Bernardetia sp. MNP-M8: one gene and its partner. The main gene of each other region encodes a partner of the protein of the gene in region 2 in a complex. Links are inferred from orthologs where the notes say so. Each region holds a gene or a part of one and is shown on either strand. Other genes may lie near its edges.

Evidence for each region.
Region 1: the proteins of tsaD (region 2) and tsaE are in contact, whole or in part, in a crystal structure (PDB 6N9A), measured with the Thermotoga maritima proteins. The link is inferred for Bernardetia sp. MNP-M8 from one-to-one orthologs. Residues at the interface, in WP_004082750.1 of Thermotoga maritima: Cys10, Asp11, Arg49, His50, Leu82, Gly84, Gly135, Gly136, Glu154, Thr155, Leu156, Asp157, Asp158, Ser159, Glu162, Asp165, Lys166, Arg169, Leu170, Tyr175, Lys213, Thr214, Leu217, Tyr218, Gln221, Arg222, Asn324; in WP_004082108.1 of Thermotoga maritima: Leu37, Gly38, Lys46, Lys57, Val59, Lys60, Ser61, Thr63, Phe64, Thr65, Leu66, Met67, Val69, Pro71, Tyr82, Arg83, Leu84, Asp86, Asp88, Phe89, Asp93, Ile128, Asp130, Glu131, Arg134.

What each region holds. Positions count from the first base shown.
Region 1 is NZ_CP147012.1:1,299,804-1,312,308, reverse strand. The notes cover bases 3,415-6,152. They hold tsaE (tRNA (adenosine(37)-N6)-threonylcarbamoyltransferase complex ATPase subunit type 1 TsaE), read left to right. Parts: upstream 3,415-4,408; coding sequence 4,409-4,897; downstream 4,898-6,152. Other genes in these bases: V9L04_RS05470 (alanine dehydrogenase), read left to right, coding at 4,894-6,126; V9L04_RS05480 (PKD domain-containing protein), read right to left, coding at 3,415-4,159. Outside these bases: V9L04_RS05485 (7TM diverse intracellular signaling domain-containing protein), read left to right, coding at 1-2,292; more of V9L04_RS05480, read right to left, coding at 2,375-3,414; V9L04_RS05465 (DUF4230 domain-containing protein), read left to right, coding at 6,255-6,962; V9L04_RS05460 (hypothetical protein), read left to right, coding at 6,972-7,568; gliding motility protein GldN, read left to right, coding at 7,940-8,821; gliding motility protein GldN, read left to right, coding at 8,879-9,733; V9L04_RS05445 (hypothetical protein), read right to left, coding at 9,752-10,174; V9L04_RS05440 (cupin domain-containing protein), read left to right, coding at 10,418-10,927; V9L04_RS05435 (acyl-CoA dehydrogenase family protein), read left to right, coding at 11,402-12,505. UniProt on the Escherichia coli protein: Required for the formation of a threonylcarbamoyl group on adenosine at position 37 (t(6)A37) in tRNAs that read codons beginning with adenine.
Region 2 is NZ_CP147012.1:2,243,053-2,255,750, forward strand. The notes cover bases 6,168-9,098. They hold tsaD (tRNA (adenosine(37)-N6)-threonylcarbamoyltransferase complex transferase subunit TsaD), read left to right. Parts: upstream 6,168-7,097; coding sequence 7,098-8,099; downstream 8,100-9,098. Other genes in these bases: V9L04_RS09310 (glutamate--tRNA ligase family protein), read right to left, coding at 6,168-6,941. Outside these bases: phosphoribosylformylglycinamidine synthase subunit PurS, read left to right, coding at 1-171; V9L04_RS09285 (hypothetical protein), read right to left, coding at 241-1,071; V9L04_RS09290 (nucleotide pyrophosphohydrolase), read right to left, coding at 1,130-1,456; V9L04_RS09295 (Hsp20/alpha crystallin family protein), read right to left, coding at 1,676-2,167; V9L04_RS09300 (mechanosensitive ion channel family protein), read right to left, coding at 2,514-3,428; V9L04_RS09305 (TonB-dependent receptor), read right to left, coding at 3,545-5,725; more of V9L04_RS09310, read right to left, coding at 5,997-6,167; V9L04_RS09360 (heavy metal-associated domain-containing protein), read right to left, coding at 9,153-9,941; V9L04_RS09365 (multicopper oxidase domain-containing protein), read right to left, coding at 9,983-12,544; V9L04_RS09370 (four-helix bundle copper-binding protein), read right to left, coding at 12,622-12,698.

The DNA of each region.
Region 1 (12,505 bases), 940 kb from region 2 along the record:
GTTTTGAATTTAAAAACAGAATTAAAAGAAATAATAAGTAAATCCAAAATTACTGAATCAGATTCACTACGTCAATTTTCTATTTTAGATTCATTGATCAATTTTTATAAAGACATAAATAAAAAAGAGTACAATTATTTTTTGTCTGAAAAGAATAATTTGACATTCAAGTATGTCTTACCCATAAAACCACCTATTCAAGAAAAGAATTATATTACTATTAAAGAAAACTTAGGTGTTTGGAAAGACACAACAGATGGTAAAATATCTATTGAAGAAATTGCAACTAATACAAGCAATTTATTTTCTGCCAATACTATCAGTGCTTCAAATATGGAAGTAGGAGCATATTATTGGTTGCGTTTAAAGTTAGTTGGAAATGGTGTAAGAGATGAAGTAATAGCTTTACAAATTGGTTCTGTTTTTGATGCTTGGTCAGAAATTACGTTTTATCGTTCTGTAGAGGATGATGCCTTCCACATAGAGCATTCAGGTACAGACATAGATCCTAAAGAAAAACCTGTCAAACAATGGCGTAATTATTTTTATATTGATGTTGCTGCTCAAGAAGAAGCTATTGTTTATCTTCGCCTACATTCAAATGAATTGCGTTTTCATCCTAAGTATATTTTAGCTTCTATAGGGGATGCTGTAAGCGTAAGTAAAGGAGCTGATGAGTTTACTTATGCACAAGGAATTTTTCAAGGAATCTTGTGGGTGATGGCTTTCTACAATCTGTTGTTATTTTTTATTATCAGAGATAAATTATATTTGTATTATGTGATAATGATTATAGGTATTCAACTGAATGTTTTTTATTATTATAGATATATTTATTTTCTTTTTCCAACCTCACATCATCTGATTCGTTCTTTTATTGTTATTTCTCATCTTTTTATGATAGGAGGAGGGCTTTTGTTTTTAAGAAGTTTCTTGAATATAAAAGAATTATTACCAAAATGGAACAAATTTATTAAGATAATAAATTACGCTCTAGTTATAGTGGTAATTATATTTATTGCAGATCATTTGTTTTTGCAATATCCTGTTTGGAGCGATAATTTTAGTCCTTACAAATCTGCTCAAATAATAATTGTTTTTATAGGTATAATTGCAACCATTTTAGGATTCATATTAGGTATTCTTACCTTCCGAAAAGGGTATTCTGCTGCTCGTTATTACCTAATTGCTACAAGTGGTTTGTTTATTGGAGCTATTTTTTATGCTCTTTCTTATTTGATAAATACACAAGGAGAATCTATTGTTAATTCGGACATGTTTATGTATTTTTTTCAGGGTGGAGTAGTAGTTCAACTTGTATTTTACGCACTTGGTATTGGTTATCAAGTCAATCGTTTGGAGAGAGAAAAATCAGATGCCCTTGCTGAAAACTTAGAGCTACAAAAAGAAACAACTACTCTTTTGGAGAAAAAAGTAAAACAAAGAACTGTAGAAATAGAACAACAAAAAGAAGAAATTGAAGCTATCAATACTACTTTAATGGAACAAAAAGGATTGATGGAAAAGCGAAATAATGATATTACTTCTAGTATAAACTATGCTAGACGCATTCAAGATGCCGTTTTACCAGACTTACGCTCTTTCAAACGTAGTGTGCCTAATTGTTTTGTTCTTTATAAACCTAGAGATATTGTTTCAGGAGATTTTTATTGGTTTGCTCAAAAAGATAATCAAATTGTTTTAGCTGCTGCTGACTGTACAGGACATGGTGTTCCAGGTGCATTTATGTCTATTTTAGGAGATTCTTATCTCAATCAGATTGTCAATTTACAGGGAGTTACAAAGGCTGATTCTATTTTGAGTCGTTTACATGGACAGATTCGAAGAGCTTTACGACAATCTAGTACAGAGAATAAAGATGGAATGGATATTTCTATTTGTGTAATTGATTTAGAAAAGAATCAAGTTACTTTTGCAGGTGCAAAACGACCTCTTTTATATATTCAAGATGAAAAAATGGTTGAAGTAAAAGGAGACAAACACTCAGTAGGAGGTTTTCAAACCAATGCTGAAAATTCATATACTTCACACCAAATTGATATTACCAAACCTACTTCGTTTTATATTTTTTCTGATGGTTATGTAGATCAGTTTGGAGGAAAGCAAGGAAGAAAATTTATGATAAAAAGATTTAAAAGCCTTCTTTTAGAAATTCATAATGAACCCATGGTAAAACAAAGACAGCTTCTTGCACAACACTTTGAAGATTGGAAAGGAAATAACAAACAAATTGATGATGTAATTGTAGTAGGTTTTCAAATTGAACCTTAAAGAGGTATAGATAAAGAGCAATAAAAAATCTAACTGATTTGATTATCAGTTAGATTTTTTATTGCTATTATTTCAAATTTTCTTAGTCACAATCATATTGATATTGTGTATTACTTGTAATAGTAGTTCCTTGGACAAAAATAGTTGCTACACTAGTACGTAATAATCCTCTTGCATCAATAGTATTATTTATTTCACCTATAGTAGTTCCATTTCCATCTTTTGAAACTGTCTTTTTAAGTTGGCAATCTTGATAGGTGTGTGTATCTGTTTGAGTAATTGTATTATTTGCATCATAAGTTTGTACAAGCTGTGGAAAACTTCCTTCAATAGCTAAAAAGTTAGAAAATACCACATAACTATTCAATACTCCTGCTGTTGTATAATTCTCTGTACGAACTAAGCGATTATTTGCATCATATTCCTCAATGCCGTAATCTGTCAGAGTTCCTGTTGCATCGTAATTATTTCCTCTTACAGTTTTGTTATTATTGCTATATTGAAATTCAACATAATTTTGTAATGAACCTCCGACTTTTGTTTCTGTTCTTGTTTTTAGTCCTTGTGCATTATATTGGAAACTTGTAACTAAAGTTCCTGCAATACTAGCTGTAGAGACAGAAGAAATCTTTTTTATTCCATTTACAACTGTATAAGTGTATGTTACGGTAGTTGTAAAACCAGAACTGACAGTAGTAGTTTTTTCTACATAACATTCAGGCAAATTACATGGATTTGCATTTCCTCCTCCAGCTGCTGGTGCAATAACAACAGTAGTAGATTGTTCACTCGTTCCTGCCGAATTAGAAACCACTAATTTTACATTAATATCTCCTTCTGTATCAAAAGTAAATTTTGGATTTTCTTCTGTAGAACTGAAACTTGTACCTTCTGCTGACCACTGATAAGAAGTTGCATTTGTACTTTCATTTATGAAAGTCACTTCTTCTCCTGCCTTTGGGTTTTCTGGTGTAAAGCTAAATGCTGCCACAGGAGCTGGTGTAGATGCTGTTACAGTAACTTTTTGGATGGTTTCATTTGTTCCTCCTTCTCCAGTAGCTACAAGTTTTACATTAATTTCTCCTGCTGTATCAAAAGTAAATTTAGGGTTTTCTTCTGTTGAGCTAAAACTTGTTCCTTCTGCTGACCACTGGTAAGAAGTTGCATTTGTACTTTCATTTGTAAAACTTACCTCTTGTCCTGTTTGTGGAGTAGTTGGAGAAAAACTAAAGGCTGCGACAGGTGGAGTTTGTGTGGCTTCACTTATCGTAATTTTCTTGATAGTTTCGTTTGTACCACCTTCTCCTGTGGCTACAAGTTTTACATTAATATCTCCTGCTGTATCAAAAGTAAATTTTGGATTTTCCTCTGTGGAACTAAAACTCGTTCCTTCTGCTGACCACTGATAAGAAGTTGCATTTGTACTCTCATTTGTAAAACTTACTTCTTGTCCTGTTTGTGGAGTAGTAGGAGAAAAGCTAAATGCTGCAATAGATGCTGGAGTAGTATTGTCTGCTGGTGCAACACTAACTTGCTTAATAATTTCTTTACTTCCTCCTTCTCCTGTGGCAACTAATTTTACATCAAAATCACCCACTTCTGTAAAAGTAAATGTCGGATTTTTGTCAGTAGAATTAAAATCTGTGCCTTCTGCTGACCAAACAAAAGTAGTTGCGTTTGTACTTGTATTGTTGAATGTAACAGCCTCATCTACTTTTGGACTAACAGGAGTAAATGAAAAATCGGGTGTGGGAACTTTTGGAGTTTCTTCTTCTTCGTCCTTTTTAGAACAGCCTACAATAAATGAGAGCAAAATAAAGGAAAAGAAAATTCCTTTTAATGTAAATAAAAAATGATGTGATTTCATAATTAAAATAATTTTGATTGATAAATTGGAAAAATTAAAAAGGTAAATAGTTTTTTATTTGTCAATAAAGTTAAGTAAAATACAAAAAAAATGCTATACGTATAAATGGGTATTTTTAAACTGTTAGAGACAATTAGTTTTAAATTGAATTAGAAATTTCATTGAGATTCTATCAAAAATTCTCAAATTCTGCGTATCTTCGATAAAAATTTAACTCTAACTTGTTTTTGTTCTACTTTTTCTTAAAAAATGACTAGCTCTTTATCTAATTCTTCTTCCCATTCTACACAATTTGAATGTAAATCTATTGCTGAACTACCACAAGTAGCTCAAAAGGTTATTGATTTAGCTAACAAACTAAACAAGCGTATTTGGATATTAGAAGGTGATTTAGGAGCTGGAAAAACTACTTTTACAAAAGCTGTTTGCAAAGAGTTAGGTGTAAAAGAAACTGTTAGTAGCCCTACTTTTGCACTCATAAATGAGTATGAAGGAAATTATGATAATCAAGAATCAAAAATCATCTATCACTGTGATTTTTATAGAATCAATAACCCTAATGAAGTTTTAGAGTTAGGAATAGAAGAATATTTTGAAAAAGCAGAAGAAAATGGAAATTATTGTTTTATAGAATGGGCTTCTAAAATAGAACCTTTTTTGCCAGAACACTATTTGCAAATAGATATAGAAGTAAATCAAACTACCAATTCACGGATTTTAACTGTGCGTAGCTTATGACTCAAGATGATGCCATCAAAAAATTAGTACAACAGTACGAATATTATCAACCTCAAGAAATGCTCGCCAAAGTACGTGAGCGTAATCAACAACTTACTATTGGAATCCCAAAGGAAACCAATCACGATGAGTTTAGGGTTGCTATGCGTCCAGAAGCCGTTCGCTTGTTGGTAGCAAACGGACATGAAGTAGTCATCGAAACAGGTGCAGGCGAAAAATGTAAATATACTGACCACGAATACAGCGACGCAGGAGCACAAATAAAATATTCTTCAAAAGAAGTTTTTCAATCTGAAATTGTTTTGAAAGTAGCACCTCCTACTTTAAAGGAATTGGAGGAAATGCAAAGCAAAAAAACGCTAATTTCTACTTTGCATCTAGCTAATGTAACCCCTGAATATTTGCACGCCATAAATCGTAAAAAAATTACAGCTATTGCTTACGAAATGCTTGAAGACAAAGAAGGTGGTTTGCCTGTTGTTCGTTCCATGAGTGAGATTGCAGGAAGTACAGTGATGCTCATTGCAGCCGAATATTTAAGTAGTGCCAATGAAGGGCAAGGAATTATTTTAGGGGGAATTACAGGTGTTGCTCCTACAAATGTAGTTGTTTTGGGTTCGGGAACAGTTGGAGAATATGCAGCCAGAACAGCCTTAGGACTTGGCGCAAGTGTAAAGGTTTTTGATAGTAGTGTCCCAATGCTTCGAAGAATAAAATATAATCTTTTGCAGCCCCATCTTTTTACTTCTATTTTTGATTTGGGAACTCTAAAAACAGCTTTAGAAGAAGCTGATGTAGTAGTGGGAGCAATTCGTCCAGAAAACGGAAGAACACCTTCTGTCGTTACAGAAGAAATGGTATCTCGCATGAAACCAAATTCTATAATTATTGATGTCAGTATTGATTATGGAGGTTGTATCGAAACTTCTGAAACAACTTCGCATCATAAGCCAATTTATAAAAAATATGATGTCATTCATTACTGTGTTCCAAATATTCCTTCTCGTGTAGCAAGAACGGCAACTAATGCACTAAGTAATATTTTTGCTCCTTTGCTGCTGCGTGCTGGAGAGCTAGGAAGTATCGAAGAAATGATTTATGCTGATATGGGTTTTGCAAAAGGTGTTTATAGTTATCAAGGAGGTTTGACAAACCAACACTTGAGTAAAAAATTCAATATGCGTTTTAAAGATATTAGTTTGATTGCAGCAGCACAGAAAGGAATGTGATTTTACAGTTATCAGTGAGCAGTAATCAGTTACCAGTTGAATGAGAGTGAGAGGTTATATTTTAGAAGTAAGTGAAGTTAAAGTTTATATATTTGTATTTTTCGTAATTTTTAATTCGTAATTGAAACATGACTAATTTCATCAAAGCTCTTACTGCTCTTTTAATTGTACTTTTACTCGGACTTGGAGTATATTATACCATTCTTCGAAAAGATGCTAAGGAATTATTACAACCTAGAGAAACAGTTACAGAGACAAGTTTCAAAACTGTTTTAGAAGAAGTAGAAAGTCTAGGTAAACTAGAATTGGTAAAATATAACTTTAAAGACGTTGTCGAACACAAGCAAAAAAATGGATATAGTTCTGTTTTAGATTCAAAAGTGTTATTGATTGTAGCTGCTGAAGCTGTGGGTTGTATGGATTTGACACGCATAAAAGCTGAAGATATTACAGAAGTAGGTGATTCTATTTATGTTCATTTACCTGCACCTGAATTATGTTATTACAAAATAGACCACCAAAAATCTAAGGTTTATGATTCGGAATCGTTGCCTTTTATGCAAGATGATAATTTGGTAGGAGAAGCCTTTGCAAAAGCTGAAAAACAAATCGAAAAAGCTGCCCTAGAATCTGGAATATTAGTTCAGACACAAGCTATGGCAAAGACAATGCTACAACCTTTCTTGGAAAATCTTACCAAAAAGACTGTTTTTTTGACTTTTGAGCCTATTTCTACAAAAGAAGATGAAAACCTTGAAAGTGAAGAAAATATCCAAAAGAAAAATATATTGAATAATCCGACTACAATTCAGTCTAAGAGTTTGAATAAAAAATAGTCTAATAGAATGGAACAACTTACCATCAACTTTTTTACCTATAGTATCTATTGTTTGACTATTGCAGTTCCTATTATCATTTTAGAAAAAGTTGGACTGTATAGTAATGTGAAATTTATATTCTCTTTGGGTATCAAAAGTTTTGGAAAAACGATAGAGAATAGTTCTCTCATTAAATTAGAAAAATTCAAAGGTCAATCTATTTCAACTGAAAAGACAGAATTTCAATTTGATGAAAATGGAGTAATTTATATCAAAAGTTTTAGAAGGGAACATAAAAAAAGAACTTTTGGAGAAAGTGCAACAATTAAAGCATTAGCTAAAACAGCAAATAAAAACACTTTAAAAGTTCAGTCCTATACGTTTTTACAAGATACTTTATACTTGATATTCTTGCCTATTATTTGCATTTCTGCTATTATTGCAGCTTCTTATAATCCTGATGGAAATGCAGAACTTGGTTTTATTCCTTTGGTAATGGGTATTGTATTTTTCATTCTTTCTAAGTTCGAACACAAAAGGAAGTTTAATCAAATGTGTAAAGAATTAGAAGAGATTTTAGCAGAAAAAGTAGTAACTAACACCAAGAAGACTACCCAAAAATAGGTATAGATTATTCTTGTGTATTCTCTACTGTTTTCCCTGCTATTATTAAAAAAAAACGGTTTTTCTGACTCTAAACCTATTCTCAATACAAAAGATGAAAACCTTGAAAGTGGAGGAAATATCCAAAAGAAAAATATATTGAATAATCCGACCACAATTCAATCTAAGAGTTTAGAAAAGAAGTAATTTGATACGCATCTATAAAGAGAAATTAAATAAACTAGAAGTTTTTCAAAATTAGATGCAATAAAACAAAGAACCTCCGTTATAAAGGTATAACTACAAAATACTTTATGAAATTATTTAATCAAAAATGAATTTCTATTTTGTAATTATTTTAATCTACAAAAAACAATTTAACTTTTATAGCAATGAAAAAATCAACAAAAACTCTTTTGTGGGCTGGACTTTCTGTGTCTTTATTTTCTTCTCTTTTTACAACTTCGTTTTCGAAGGCTCAAGAATATGGAGCTTATGCAAATGATGGCTACAATCATAACTCAGTTCGTCCTATTCATGAGTCTCATATTATGTATCAAAAAAGTCTTTGGCACAGAATTTCGTTAAAACAAAAACAAAACCGTCCGTTTTTTGCAACAGGAAATGAAATTACAGGAATTATTATTGATGCAGTAAAACTAGGAATTATACGTCCCTATCAAAATGATTCTCTTCAAACTCGTATGAGTCAAGAAGATTTTTTGAGTAATATTCAAATTCCTAGTGATGATATTCAATACGATGGAATAGAACAAGTAATTTTTGAGCAACAAAATGACGTTTGGAACAATGATGATATTTGGGCAACTGAAGAAGAGTCAGGAGTAGAATCACAAGAATTTTATGCAAATCAACTTTATACATTAGAAATAAAAACAGACGTATTTTTTGATAAAACTCGTAGCCGAATGATTAATGATATTCAGACAATTAGTATTATTATTCCTGCCGAAATGAATCCAGTGACAGGACTTGAAAAAACGATTGCGACATTCTCTTACAAAGAACTAGTCCAAAATCTTTTTAGAGATAATTCTTCGGCTATCTATTATAACGAGAGAAATAATCAAGCACATCGAAACTTAGAAGAAGCCTTTGATTTGATGCTTGCAAATGGAACACTTATAAAATATGCAAACGGAAAAGATGAGCATATTATGGATATGTATGATGACCAACATGAGGCACTTTTAGCTTCTCAAAATTATCAAGCAAATATGATAGAATATGAGAGTAATTTATGGGAAAATTAAATTATACGCATTATCAAAACAGGGTTAAAACCCTGTTTTATTAAAAAACAACCAATTATGAAAAAGCTATTTTTTAACACTCTATTACTTGTACTGGCTACAAGTAATTTTTGTTTGGCTCAAAACGCATTACGCCCAAATGAAAATAATATAGAAACAACAAAAACAGAAAAAATCATTCAAGATGAAATAAATCCTTTCTCGCTTCGTCCAATTCCAAAATCACATATTGCTTTCCAAAAATCAATTTGGTTGCAAGTTTCTTTTAATCAAAAAGCAAATTTACCTCTTTGGTATGCAGGTCATGAGCTTTCTAAATTTTTGATAGGAAATGCTTTGGAAGGAAAAATTACAGCTTATACAAATGATAAGTTAGAAACTATTTTATCAAAAAATGAGCTTTTAGAAAATTTGAAAATAGAAGAGAATTTTGAAAATGAAACAGCTAAGTTTGCATTCAATTCTGATAATTCTATTCAAAATGATTCAACACAAAAACTAATTGACTTTTCAGAGCTTTCTATTTTAGAAATTAAGGAAGATTATATTTTGGATATTCAGCACTCAAGAATGGTTCATGATGTGATTGCTTTTACACTTATTTTGCCACAAAACAAAAATAGATTTACACAAAAGGTAGTGTCATTTTCATATAAAGAAATTATTGAAAAATTATATCGTCCACTCAAAGAAGATTATGTAGTCATCGAAACAACAAAAAGTAACGGACATATTCCCAATTTAGAAACACTGATGGATTCTCGTTTTTTTCATGGCTATATTGTCAAGTATGACAATTTTAAAGATGATTCTTTTCAAGACCAATATGATACCCAAAGAGAAGCGATTATAAAATCTATGCAATACCACGAAAAATTGATTGAATTTGAGGCTTTTTTGTGGGATTATTAAGCTATTGTAAGTAAGTATTTATTGTTGTAGTTGTTCTTTAAGCCACTCATACGCCTTTTCTTCTTCTTTTACTACAATATATTCGTAAGGAGGTTTTTGAATAGCAAATATGCCTTGTAATAAAAATTTATGAACTGCCGAATCGGTAATGTGTGCTGTTCCTTTACAAAATTTAGAAACGTGAGTTTGATGTTCTTTAAACCAATTAGCCACCTGAACTCTGTATTTAGTTTTCAAATATCCTGTTTTGGACAAATTCAAAATTATGACATAAGGTTGATTTTGTAAAAATATTTTGGCTGCATATTTAATATATTCTTCAAATTCTTCCTCTGTAGGTTGTTTAGCTTCAAATTTTATATACACATAAGGAAAATTATCTGTATTAATAGAAAAATAATCATTCGAAAAATTGTAATCTTCGGTTTTAAATTCGTTCATAATATATTATTTTAGCTTAAAGGGGAATCAGAAATGAAGAGGGTGTTAATAAATAACAAAAAAGGTAGATAAAGTTTTAAGAATTTTTTTTTGTGGGTGGCTCAACAACGACATAGAATATTTCTAATCCTAAGTTGATCTTAATTATTTTTAATAAATAATTTGGAAAAATGACTTTAAAAATTGAATTTGTAAAGTAAAAATAAGTGTTCGTATACTAATTTTACTCAAAAAAAGTCAATAATGAATCATCACAATCAAGAATATTGGATTGAAAAATTAAATCTACAGTCTCATCCTGAAGGAGGTTTTTATGCAGAAAATTACCGTGCTGACGGAGTTATTCCTAAAAACTCTTTATCTGAACGTTTTACTGGAAGTTGTTCATACAGTACAGCTATATATTTTTTATTGACTGGTTCTACATTTTCAGCTTTTCATCGCATAGCTTCTGATGAGCTTTGGCATTTTTATGATGGAGACCCACTTTCTATTTTCTTTTTTGATGAGGTAGGAAATCTCCATGAAAAGGTATTAGGAATAGATATTGAAAAAAATCAATTTCCTCAAGTCATTATTCCTGCTGGTGTTTGGTTTGCTTCACGTTGTCAGAACCCAAATGGTTTTACTTTATCGGGCTGTACAGTTGCACCAGGATTTGATTTTGCTGACTTTGAGTTAGCATACGCAGATAAGTTATCTAATCAATATCCACAACACAAAGAATTGATTCAAGAACTGACACGTCAATAAAAGTAAAATAGAGTGATATGTTTGCTGTTTTTCTCATTAAATAATTGAGTAACATAACTGACCTAAAGTCATTTCCTTATTTCTCTAAATATCCTTTCATTCTATCAAAAAAATAGAGTTTAATGAAAACTTTATTCGCTCAAAAAAGCCTTTGACAAAATTAATTCATAAAATTTTAAAAAAAAGTCGATTTTTTTCGACTTTTCTCTAACATTATTCGTCGTGCATACGTTTATTTTACTAAATTTGTGATAATGGTATGCAAGCATACAAAAGGAGAGTAATTGACTTCTGTTCTGTATTTACAAACAAACTCACACACAGTTTGAAGAAAGATAAATTAGCAACAAAGAATTACGAAGACTGTATGCAGATTCATACTCAAAAAAATAATATACTATAAACTGTTTTAAAAATTCATTCTGTTCACTTAAATAGATAGAGGAGTTTTTACTACCCAAACAAAAAACATATATGTCAAACGTAGCAGAACAAGAAGCATTGAAAGAAGCCTTAAGAGGTGGTGAGTTTTTGATTAAAGAAACATCAGCAGAAGATATGTTTATTCCTGAGGAGTTTTCAGAAGAACAACAAATGATGGCGAAAGCCACTGATGATTTTGTTGATATGGAAATTACTCCTATTGCAGAGAAAATTGATAAGATGAATGATCCAAAACTTATGCCTTCACTTTTGGATAAAGCTGGAGAATTAGGTCTTTTAGGAATTGGTGTTCCAGAATCTTTGGGAGGACTTGGAATGGACTTTAATACAACAATGCTTATTGCCGATGTTGTAGGTTCAGCAGGTTCATTCTCAACAGCTTACGGAGCGCATACAGGAATTGGAACACTTCCAATTTTGTATTATGGTAATGAAGAACAGAAGAAAAAATATATTCCTAAACTTGCTAGTGGCGAGTGGAAAGCATCTTATTGTTTGACTGAGCCTGATGCAGGTTCGGATGCAAACTCTGGAAAAACTAAAGCTGTTTTGTCAGCAGATGGAAAATCATATTCTATTACAGGACAAAAAATGTGGATTACAAATGCAGGTTTTGCAGATGTAATGATTGTTTTTGCTCGTATCGAAGACGACAAAAACCTTTCTGCATTTATTGTTGAGAGTGCTTTTGGTGGAATTACAATGAACGAAGAAGAGCAAAAATTAGGTATCAAAGGTTCTTCTACTCGTCAAGTATTCTTTAATGACACAGTTGTTCCTGTTGAAAATATGCTTTCTGAGCGTGGCAACGGTTTCAAAATTGCTGTAAATATTTTGAATATTGGTCGTATCAAATTGGGTGCTGGTGTTCTTAATGGTTGTCGTCAAGTAATCCGTCATTCAGTTCGTTATTCTAATGAGCGCAAGCAATTTAATACTCCTATTTCTTCTTTTGGAGCTATTAAGTATAAATTAGCAGAAATGACAGCTCGTAATTATGCGACTGAATCATTATGTTATACAGCAGGTCAAGATATTGATGATCGTATTACCTACCTACGTAAATCAGGTATGGATGTAGCTGAATCTAAACTTAAAGGTGTAGAAGAATTTGCTATTGAATGTGCAATTGCT
Region 2 (12,698 bases):
GGATTAAAAGAAGTACATGATGTACGTATCGGAAAACATATTCAGTTGGAAATTGAAGCAACTGATAAAGCAGAAGCCGAACAAAAAGTAGAACTGGCATGTAAAAAATTATTAGCTAATTTGATTATGGAATTCTACGAATACAAAATATTTGAGTCAGAAATGGCTTAATTATTTAAGAAAAATAAATATTAACCGTTAATAATTAGTTTATTGACGGTTTTTTTGACATTTAAGAGTTTATACAATATTCAAAAAACCCACAGCTAAAAGTTGTTCTTCCTCTTTAAAGATAGAAATACGATAAGTTCCTTTTAGCTCAAAGGCTTGCTCAAAAAATGAAAAACGCAGTTGTTTATCTATAAAAAAAGTTTCTTCTGTATATTTTTGATAGATTCCTTCTTCATTTTGTTTTTCAATTACAACTTTTAAGGATTGCGAATTAAAGGGAGTTTCATCTTTTATAAAAATATAAATTCCTTCTTTTGCCTTCTCTAATTTGAAGGTTTTTTGATGTGAAATAGGATACTTCTGTTGGTTTAAATCATTACTAAATAAAATTTTTGATTTATAACTAATTGTTATTTCCTTAGAAATAATGATTTTTTTATCAGCATCTGCAATCGAAATTTTATAAACTCCTGCTTGTAAAAAAGTATATTGAAGAACTGCCCAATTTCGTTTTTTATTGATATAAATCTTTTTGTTGTCATACTCTTCAAAGCTAGATGTTGTCTCATTCTCTTGCTTAGAAACTACTTTTTTATCTATAAAAAGATATAGTTTTGGATCAGTAATCTGCTTTTCACTTCTAAACAAAACATACAAAAAACTACCTTCAATGGCATCAATTTTCCATTCGTTACTAGTATAATTTGGGTCAGCAGTTCCATTTTCATTGTATTTGGCTGTCAGAAAAAGCTCTTGTGCAGACAGAGAGGAAGTCAAGAAATAGAAAGTCAGAAACCATAATACATAACAATATACTTTCTCAAACTTGGGTTTAGAAATATATTTATAAATGAAGGATAATAAAAAAAATGTTGAAAAATTCGCTAGAAAGCGATTCATAAAATTAAATTATTGATAGGTAATTAAAGTAATTATTTGATTAGAGAGTAATTTTGAACTATTGCAATTTTTTGTTTTCCTTGTGTCTTGTACTATCTCGTTGTGTTTTTTTGTCCAAATTTTTCTGTAATGCTTCGGTCAAATTTACGCCTGTTTGGTTTGCCAAACAAATAACCACAAAAAGAACATCAGCTAGTTCATCAGAAAGCTCTTTGTCTTTATCAGACTCTTTGAAAGACTGCTCACCATATTTTCGTGCAATTATTCTAGCCACTTCTCCAACTTCTTCGGTCAGCATTGCCATATTGGTAAGTTCATTAAAATATCGTATTCCAAATTGGTTTATCCAATCATCAACTGTTTTTTGAGCTTCTTCTAAAGTCATTTGAAATGTGTTTTTTGTGAGAACAATAATAAAGATTACAAAAACAAAGGCTATTTGTTTAGGGCTATTCGAACAAAAATCGAACAAAAAAACCGTTTCAAGGAAACGGTTCTTTTGGATTTCACAACTTAACTACTGTTGATCTTAAATATTTTTAGTATTTTCTAATGTCTATATATTTTCTAGTATTTCTACTTATTGGTAATTTTCTCAACAAATTTATGCAATACTTACTTTTTTCTTGTTAACTACTTCAGCTTTCTTTGGTAAAACGAGTTTTAAAATTCCGTTTTGATAAGAAGCTGCAATATTTTCGCCATCTACATTTTTAGGAAGTGTAAATGAACGTTTGAAAGAAGAAGAACGGAACTCACGACGAGTGTAATAGTTCTGTCTTTTTGATTCTTTTGCTGTATTATCAGATTTTTTATTATCTGAATCTTCATTTGATTTTTCTTCTTTTTCCTCTTTCATTTCTGCTGAAATAGTAAGTTTATTATCTTCTATTTCAACATTAAATTGGTCTTTTTCAAAACCTGCTGCCGAAACTTCAATTAAATGTTCGTTTTCATTTTCACTGATGTTAACGGCTGGTAATGAAAGTTCTGAACCAAATTTAGTCATTCCATTTGAAAGGAAATCTTGGTCAAAAAACTCTGCAAAAGAGTTAGGCAAAAAAGAATTGCTAGGTCTATATTTTATAAGTGTCATAATAATAAAAATTTAAGTGATTAAGGAATAAATTATAAAAAGATTCTTTAAATAAATGTGACTACTAATAAATAATTATATTATTCGTAGTTACATTTGACTTATATTATTCAAATTATGAACCAAAATGCTTTTAAGCTATTTTGTAATAAAAAAATGACAAATTGACATTTTTGATTGTTTTATCTGTGAAAAGTAGATTTTTAATATGTCAAAATGACTGTGTCTATTACGCAATCAATATGATATATGAAAATTTAATGCCAAAAAATCGATGTTACTTTTTTTAACTTCTCTTTTAGCTGTTTTCTAGACTATTAACAAGCTCTACTTCAAATTGTTTGATTTACTGCTTTTCTGAACTTTCTGACCCGTTTTGTTGAGATTTAGAAGGTTCTACTTCTGAATTGAAACTTTGGCTTAAATGACGATGAGGAACGCCTATTTTTATTCCTTCTTCATCAAAACGGTATTTTATATCTCTAATCAAGTCGCAATACATATCAAAAGAAGTTGAAAGATCTTTTGCCCAAACGCTTGCTCTTATTTTTATTCCTCTCTCATCCATTCCAGTAGTTCTTACCAAAACAACAGGTTCTCCCTTTATTTTTTCTTCTAATGTTCTTCCATCTATCATATCAGGGTGTTTCATAGATTCTTCTTCCATTATAGATATTGCTTTTCTCAAATCAGTATCATAGGTAATCCAAATTTCTACGAAACGTTGAATGGTGGGGTCTTCTATAGTAGAGTTAACAATTACATCACTACTAATATTGGAATTAGGAATAATAATACGTTTGTTTTCAAGTCCTTTTATGACAGTATGACGAAGTGTAATGTCTTCTACCACTCCAAAGTAAGTTCCCACAACTACAATATCTCCGACTCTAAAGGGTTTAAACCAAACAATGAAAATTCCACTCACAATATTACTAAATGCTTTTTGAGAAGCAAAAGCAATAAAAGCAGCAAAAATCCCAGCCCCAGCAAAAAGCGTAACAGCTAATGCACGTAATGAAGGAATAGTATAAGTGATAAATAAAATAGCCAAAATGACAATAATAAAATTTACGCCATTTTTGAAAAAACGAAGGCGAGTCGCATTATCATAGTCTTTTGATTCTTGAGAGTCTGCAATATTTCGCAAATGCTTATTGATAGCTGATTTTGCCAAACGAGAAGTAACCCCTGAAACAATGAGAATCAAAATAATGGTTAGTAATAATCCTGTATCGAAAGGAATAATTTTGTCTATCATGGAAAAAAGTCAGAGTTTATTAAATCAGAACCTAGAAGTAAATACAAAGGTAAAGTTTAGAATTTAAAGTTAGTATAGCTAAAAAAGAAAAATAATTCTACCTTCTAAATTTATTTTCAAAACTTCCAATTAATTCCAACATTCCATCTCAAAGGATCTTGTGGAACGCCTACAAAAGTAGTTACATTAGGAACAGACGTATTGTAATAACGAGTATCTAATAAATTTCTGAAACGAGTAAAAATAGTAAAGTTATCTTTGATGTGATAACCTGCATATAAAGAAGCCACCCAAAAAGGCTCATTTCCAAGCGCATTTCCTGCATCATCTTTAAAAGTTGTGTGATAACTTGTACTTCTATACAAAATAGATGGTGTAACATCAAAATTCTTATAAGAAAACTCACCTATCAACCTCAAGGTGTGCATAGCACTAAGAGGAAGTTGTCCTTCATTTAATTCTCCACCTGAATAGGAATAGGCTAGATTTGTATGTACTTTCCAATCTCCAAATGTTTGATGATAAATAGCTTGAAAAGTTCCTCCATAGGTTGTAGCATCTCCTTGATTTATGGATACTTCAGCAGCACTGACTTCAATTCCTTTAAATGTCTTACCTGATTGAATAACATCTGTAATCAAATCTGTAAGTGTATTGTAATAAATATCAGCACTAAAACGAAGAGTAGTCATTGGAGCATAAGACGCATTGACTTCAAAAGTTTGATTTCTTTCTGGGCGAAGCTCTGAGTTAGGAAGATGATAAAAAGGTAACGTAAAACCAGTAATTTGATTGTTATCATTTGTGGTAGGAATAAAATCACCAAATTGTTGAAATGTCTTTTGATTAGAAGGTGCTAAAAATGCTTGTCCATATAAAAGTTTGATATTGAATTTTGCATCAGGCGAAAAAACAAGACCTACACGAGGATTGAAAGCACCTTGATAGCGAGTATTATAGTCGTAACGAGTTCCTAAAGTCATGTACAAACGGTCTGCAAAGCTAGTTTTAAACTGTGCATAAACGCCATAATTTTGATATTGTGTCCAATAGAAATTTTGAAAAATCGTCAAATCTTTTCCTAAAGAATCTGTTACATTTGTTCCAATATAATATTGTTGTGTCGAAAACTCAGGTATATTTCCATCATAAGGCAAAGGCAAATCTCCTGTTTGTGGAAGTGCTTTCGAACTCTGAAAAAGAACGCCAACAGTAAGATTTGTTTTTTCTGTAAAATAATATTGAAATTGTTGGTCAAACTGAAAAGCTGCTTCTGAGGCATACTTATAACCTTTTTGATAACCAGAATATACATTTTCAAAATTAGAATCTTCATCTACTGTAAAAGAGTTAAAAGAGGCAATTGTTCGGAAATAAAACTTGTCTATTGTTCTTTGAAAGGAAGTATAAATGTTTGTCAGATTTGTACCATAGCGAATATCTTTTTTGAATAAAGTATATTCTGGACGATTAGCTACTGAAGTAGAATGAATTTGTTTGTGATGGGTAAAACCAACTGTAAAATTTTCTCCTACACTTATTTTTGCGCCCACATTATAGGCTTGTGTAGGCATTGCAAAAGGCTCTATCTCTACTGTTCGTGTTACATCTGACACAAACTGACTTGCCAAAACTTCTCCATTGGTTTGATAACGATTGATATACCAGTCAAAATCTTCTTGATAAAACTCTGGAAAATTTGGCTCAGCAGAATAATACTGTTTTCCATAAATCATAACTGAAATATCTTTGATAGCTGCACCTGCAACGAATGAATTATCAGCTGTATTGAATCTTCCAAACGAAGAGTTTATTTCAGCACCTTTTATTTCAGCTCCATTTTTGGTGATAATATTTATGATTCCTGAAAAGGCATCTGCACCATAAAGAGCTGACGCAGGTCCTAAAATAACCTCAATTTGTTTGGCATGATAAATTGCAAAATTATGTTGAACAGGATGCAAAACGCCAGTAATTGAACTAATTCGGATTCCATCTTGCAAAATAACAAAACGCTCGTTGCCACCAATTCCACGAATGGAATAATAACTATTGGTATAAGTATTTGCCTTTTGTTGGATTTCAATTTCTGGAATGTCTCCCAAAACATCTTCCAAAGATGTATAGCCTCGCTGTCTAATTTGATCTTCTGTAATTACATAAATTGTAGCTGGAGCAGTTCCAATACGCTCTACACTTCTACTAGCTGTCATTACTCGTGCGTTTGACCATAAATTTTCATAATCAACTTCTTCGTCTAAAAGCTCTTGCAGACTTGCCTCAAAAGAATGTCTCATAGTCGAATCTGGAGTCGCTTTTTTTATATTGTCTTGATTGTTATCCTGACTATAAGAAAAACTTATTTTTGTGAAAAAAAGAAAGACGCAAAAAGTAAGAAAGTAATAATTTTTAGTCATAATCAATGGCAATTTTTAGGAAAATAAAAGACAGAAAGCAATCACAAAGCAAAAGTAAAGTTTTTGCTTATCAAATTACTCATAACTAATCTTTTTTCAAAATTCTAATTCAGAAAATCAATTCTTTATATGGCTGTTTCTAAAGAGTCAGTTACAGTAAATCTAGAATTGTTTGTAAACTTTGTTTTGGTTCTATCTTTATCCATTCACAAAACTGTTTTAAAAATTGTTCTTTTGTTCCTCCATTTTCTCTAAAATACTTAACAGAAAAAGAATCATATCTACTTCCTGCTGATTTAGAAATTTTATTTCCTGCTGTATCTTCAATCAAATCATGATGCAAAAATATAATTTCTAAAAAAGAATTTTTTTCTAAAATTTCTGCTAAAAAAAGCTGTGCTGCTGTTGAGTTTATCAAATCTGAACCTCTGACTACAAAATTTATATTCATTCTAACATCATCTATCAAAGAAGTGATTTGATAAGCTGGTAGTTTTATATCTCTCTGAACTTTTTTCTGTACAATAAAGAAAGGTATTTTCTTTTCTAAATTAATTTCAAAATTACCTCTATTACAATCATTGATTAGAATATTTTTTTTATCAAAATAGTTTGTATTTATTCGAAGAGCAGACTTTTTTTGATTTTCTGTATGTAGTGAGTTTAAGCAAAAGCCATCATAAATATTTTTGTTATATAAGTTCCTTTGTTGAATTTCTGAACGAGAACAGAAACACTCAAAAACAGCATTTTTGTGTTTAAGAATTTCAATTTCTTTTTGATAAATTTCTAAAAAATGATGCTGTGAATAATTAGATTCGAAGTCAGTTGGGGTCTTTGCTCCTTTATCCCAATCTATTCCCAAAAAATCAAGTGTTTCGAAAATATCCTGTAAATACTCTGGTCGTTTTCTAGTCTTATCAATATCATCAATACGCAAAGTAAGTGTTCCACCTGTTTTTCTTACCAAAATCCACGTCAAAAGGAAAGAAAAAGCATTACCTTTGTGTAAAAATCCAGAAGGTGTGGGCGCAATTCTTGAATGAATCGGTTTTTGAATAGAATTTAATACTGATTTGATTTTTGAATGGTTCATATTGATTTGTGTGTTCAGTTTAGCTTCTCTGAGGACTACGTCGTTCTCAGAACTGAATAAAACGCTTCCTCAGAAGCGTGTTTTTTTATTTGTTTATCACGCTTTTGAGAAAGCGTAAAGTTCGTTTCTGAGGAAACGAACACACTTTACAAAAATATGACAAAAATATTAGCTATTGAGTCAAGTTGTGATGAAACTTCGGCTTCTGTAATTATAGATGGACAAGTAAAAAGTAATTTGATTGCTACACAGGCAATTCATCGTGCTTATGGTGGTGTTGTGCCTGAACTAGCATCAAGAGCGCATCAACAAAATATAGTTCCTGTTGTGATGGAATCCTTAAAAGAAGCTCAAATTACGACAAAAGATTTAGATGCAATTGCTTTTACTCGTGGACCAGGTCTTTTGGGTGCACTAATTGTTGGGACAGCTTTTGCAAAATCGTTGGCTCTTAGTTTAGAGATTCCATTGATTGAAGTCAATCACATGCAAGCACATGTTTTGGCACATTTTATTGATGAACCAAAGCCAAAATTTCCGTTTTTATGTCTGACGGTTTCGGGTGGACATACACAGATTGTTTTGGTAAAAGATTATTTAGAAATGGAAGTTATTGGAACTACACAAGATGATGCCGTAGGAGAAGCATTTGATAAAACAGCTAAAATGTTGAGTTTGCCTTATCCAGGGGGAGTAGAAATTGATAAATTAGCTCAAAAAGGGAAAGTTCAAGATTATGGTTTGCCAAAAGTAGATTTACCAAATCTTGATTTTTCATTTTCTGGACTCAAAACGGCAATTCTTTATTTTATAAGAAAACAAGAACAGAAAAATCCGAATTTTATAAAAGAAAATATAAATGATATTTGTGCTACCATTCAACATACACTTATCGAAACGCTTTTGAGAAAAATTATTCAAGCTGCTGAACAGAAAGGGATAAATCAAATTGCAATTGCTGGAGGAGTTTCTGCCAATTCCGAACTTAGAAAAAGAATGACAGAGTTAGGAGAAGAAAGAAACTGGGATATTTTTATTCCCAAAATGGAATACTGTACTGATAATGCTGCTATGATTGCGATGGCTGCTCACTATAAATTTTTGAAAAAGGAATTTAGTAATCAAACTGTTGCTCCACTTTCAAGAATGAGTTTTTAATGGTGTACCTGAATGCTTGTAGGAATATAAAATATGGATTATGTTATTTAATTTTGTAGCGATAAAGGGATTCGAACCCTTAAAACTTAGTTTCTAAAACTAATACGTATGCCAGTTCCGTCATATCGCTATTTAATTAAAAAACTAACTCTTCTTACCCTAAGGATTTTCTCACTCCATTGAATGAAGATTTCAAATAAGACCAAATTAGTTTAGTATAACAGGCAAGATTCGAACTTGCGACCTCTTCATTCCAAATGAAGTAAACTACCACCGTTATCCTGCTATATGTTGTGGAAAAGATTGGATTAGCTTCGCTGAATACTTATTTCGAACCAATGCCCAACAGATTTTTAGTCTGTCACTCTACCTGTCTGGGTTACTTCTCCATTTTTTGCACGTTCTAGAGGAATCGAACCTCTCTTTTCGGTTTTGGAGACCGAAACATTACCACTATGATAAGAACGTAGTTTGTTACCTCGTCAAGATTCGAACTTGAAAAATCAGACTCAAAATCTGATGTGTTACCAATTACACCACAAGGCAATAGTTATTTTTTGCGAGAATGGTAGGTTTCGAACCTACGACCAATTGATTAACAGTCAATTGCTCTACCACTGAGCTACACTCTCGTTTTTTGTGGGAATGCTAGGATTAGCTTCGCCAGATACTTATTTCGAATCTGGAAAGTTTCACAACTCCAGATTTACAGTCTGGTGCAGATTGCCATATCTACAAAGTTCCCTTTTTTTGTACTCCATAAGAGATTCGAACTCTTTTTATATCTTAGAAAGAGATATGTGATAACCAATTACACTAATGGAGCAAATTGTAAGATTAATAGGATTCGAACCTATGACCTTCTGCTTATCAGACAAACGCTCTAACCGACTGAGCTATAATCTTATATACTACTACAAACCTCTCTTCAGTTTTTATAGTTCCTGACAGTTTAAAAATTTCAAAAAAACACCTTACTAGGCTTTGCTAATAAGGTGTTTAATTATTGTCTCACTAATTTGAATCAAATGTACTTCGAAGTTCTCTTCAATTTTAAACCACAAAAAGCATCACTACAGCCATTGCTACCATTGATAAATCTTCAATAATCGTAACGGTACTCATTGGCAAATTAAAAACATCTCCCAAACAAGCACATTTGATTTTTTTCTTATCCAAATTACTTTTTATAACACCAATACTACTAATTCCCAAAACAAAAATTGTAATTAGATTGACATAGAAAGGAAAAATATTGATTAAATAAGCAATACCTAAAGTAAGTTCGACAAACGGATAAATCAATCCCCATCCTTTCCATTTTGCTGCTACGATGTCATACATTTGGTAAGAGTTTGCAAAACCTTCCAAGTTAAGGAGCTTGAAAAATGCAAAGACAATAAAGAATCCAGCCATAAAATGACGCATTAAAAGCATTCCTGAAAAATCAGTAAACGGATATTGAACCAAAATACTTGTTCCCAAAATAAAAGCAACAATCAAGAAGAGAGGTTTGTAAGTAGAAAATGATTTGTTTGGTAAATCTATTTCTTCACTAACAACAGCATTCGGATTTCCTTTTATTTCTTCAAAGATTATCCCATCAGTGTTATTTTTTTCTATAATTCTATAATTTCCTATTTCAGAGAGTTTTTCTTGTAAAATATTTGTCAGAATATCATCTTCAAAATAAATTTTTCCATCAGCATTTTCTACGCTAATTTCTGCTTTTTCTATTTCAGGGAATGCCTCTAAAGTCTTTTTTACTTTGGCTTCACAGCCTTTACAGGTCATTCCTGTAATTTGATATTCTTTTATTTGAGTTTTTTCTAAAGTATTCATAGTGGTTTCGTGTTTAGACCCAAAGGGCTTTAATAAATTATTTAATACATAATCTGCAAACCTGCTCCCCATTTATAACGGTTGTCATAATTAGCAGAAAGCGCAAAATATTGTCCTAAGATATAACTCGTTCCTATTGTATATCTAAATTCATCTTGATTGATAAGATACTCTACACTTGCATTTGCTCTCCAACGTTTGGTAAGAGGAAAATCTTCTCGTTCTAGTTCTACTTGAAAATTTCCTTCGTGATCGGCTCTAAAATCTGACCATACGTGCATCGGTAAAAAATATCGAATACCAACTAATCCTTTCATTTTTGCATCTGTAATAGGTTGGTCGTCGCTTGTTCTGTTAATTTCTTCTTGTTCAATTTCTGTCCCTAGATAAGCCGTAAAAAATTGTTTTGCTCCAAAATAATGCATTGCTTTTGCTTCTACTTCAAACTCTTCGGTATAATTTGTATTTCCTTCTATACTTATTTCATTTCTGAAATTAAAAATACTTGCATCTGCCCAAAGTCCGTTTGTTTGTCCTGTTAGGTTTGCCATTGCATACCATTTTTTATCTTCTCTAGCAAAACGTCTATAACCTGCTTTTGTAGTAATCATTGGTGTAGTATTTTGATAATTTACTACTCTAGCCATTCCAGACATCATGTGATACAACAAATGACAATGAAAAAACCAATCTTTTTCCTCAATTGCATCAAATTCTATAATTGTCGTTTCCATAGGAGCAACATTGACAGTATGTTTGAGAGGAGCAAAATCGCCTTGTCCATTTATAATTCTAAAAAAATGTCCGTGCAAGTGCATTGGATGGCTCATCATGGTTGTATTGTGCATCACAAAACGAACCGTTTCACCTTTCGTTATTTTTATTTTATCAGCTTCTGAAAGTGGCGTATTATTTATCATCCAGACATAACGCAACATATTTCCTCCTAAATACAAATGAACAATTCTGACAGGTTTTTCTTCATTTTGTTCACTTATTTTGGTAGAATTTGGAGATTTTAGCATTGTATAATCAAAAATAGTTTCGTCAGGATTCTGTTCTTTGAGTTGTTTGTAACCTGTCATCATTACACCAATTGGTTTGAGTATAGATTTCATCATATTTGCTTTAGGGTCATCTTTGCTCATCATCATTCCTTCTTTTTCTGCCTCATGAATTTTTCCTTCTTGCATTTTCATGTTGTCATGATTCATTCCGTCATGATTTTGATGATTCATTTTTGAAGTGTCCATTTCCATTTTATCATGCTTCATTTCATTATGGTTCATCTTGTCATGATTCATTTTCTCACTTTCGTTATTCATTTTCATTCCTCCATGTTCCATTTCCTTATTCCCATTTCCCATTTGCATTCCCATTCTATTCATATCTTCCATCAAAATATCGTGGTTGGTAGGAGCTTTTCCATTTGCATAAAATCCATTTTCCATTCTGTTTTTGGGAGCTTTACCCATCTTCATTTTGGGCATCATTTTCATCATGTCTTTCATTTCGTTTACCAAAGCAAAATAATCTAATGGTGGTAAATCAGTTGCAGCTTTTTGAGTTGCATTTTTGTCGCCTAACCAAACCGAAGTGTATTTATATCTATCCCACGAAGTAGCACGAAATTCATATTTTTTTGTGTCAGAATCAGCATTTTGAGGAATTGTAACTTCAATATCATAGGTTTCAGCCGTTGCAATGAGTAATTTATCTACTAGGGTAGGCTCAACATCAATTCCATCGGCAGCCACAATTTTCATTTTACCACCTGCGTAATGCAGCCAAAAATGAGAAGACGAAGAACCATTTATTATTCTAAGACGAATCGTTTCTCCTGCTTTGAGATTTTCTACTTCTTCTTTTATTTTTCCATTTGCCAAAAAAGCATCATAATATACATCTGCTAAATCCATATCAGGCATTCTTTTCCATTCTAACCACGCTTTTGCAGCCAAATTTCCTGTTGCAATCGCTTTTCCATAACTCTGAATAGCATTTCTTTTGATGGCATACCAATCCGTATGACGCTTTAAAAGGCGAATTACATTATGTGGATTTTGGTCTGTAAAATCTGAAAGAACAATTACTTTTTCCTTCGTTTTTATAGGTTCTTTGGGCGCAATAGAAATTCCTCCATACAATCCTTTTTGTTCTTGATACATGGTGTGAGAATGATACCAATATGTTCCGTTTTGAATAATTGGAAATTTGAAAATATGCGTTTCTCCTGCTTTTATAAGTTCGGTTGTCAAGAGTGGAACTCCATCATATTGATTAGGTAAAATTAATCCATGCCAATGAAAAGAAGTTGTTCCTTTTGTATTATTTTTGACATAAATAAGTGCAGTGTCTCCTTCTACAAATTCTAAAGTAGGCGCAGGAATTTGTCCGTTTGTAGTAAGCATTTTAGCTTTTTTTCCTGCAATTTCCATAACAGTATCATTTACATTGAGATGATAAATGACTGTTTTGTTTTGAATTTTACTATCCTTTTTTTTGGTAGAATGATTTGAATGTTGAGAATGTTCGTGCTGTGCTTCTGCATTTTGAGTAAAAAGAAAAGTAAGAAATAAAAAGAGTAGTATTTGATTTTTCATAATTGTTTTTTAGTTTAAAAAATGGTGGAAAAAACCCTAAGGGACTCTGAAGACCCTTAGGGTTTGGGAACTAAAAATTAAGCTGCCATTTTACGACATTCTTCGGCACATTTGCGACACGATTCTGCACATTTTTTACAATGTTCGTGGTTGT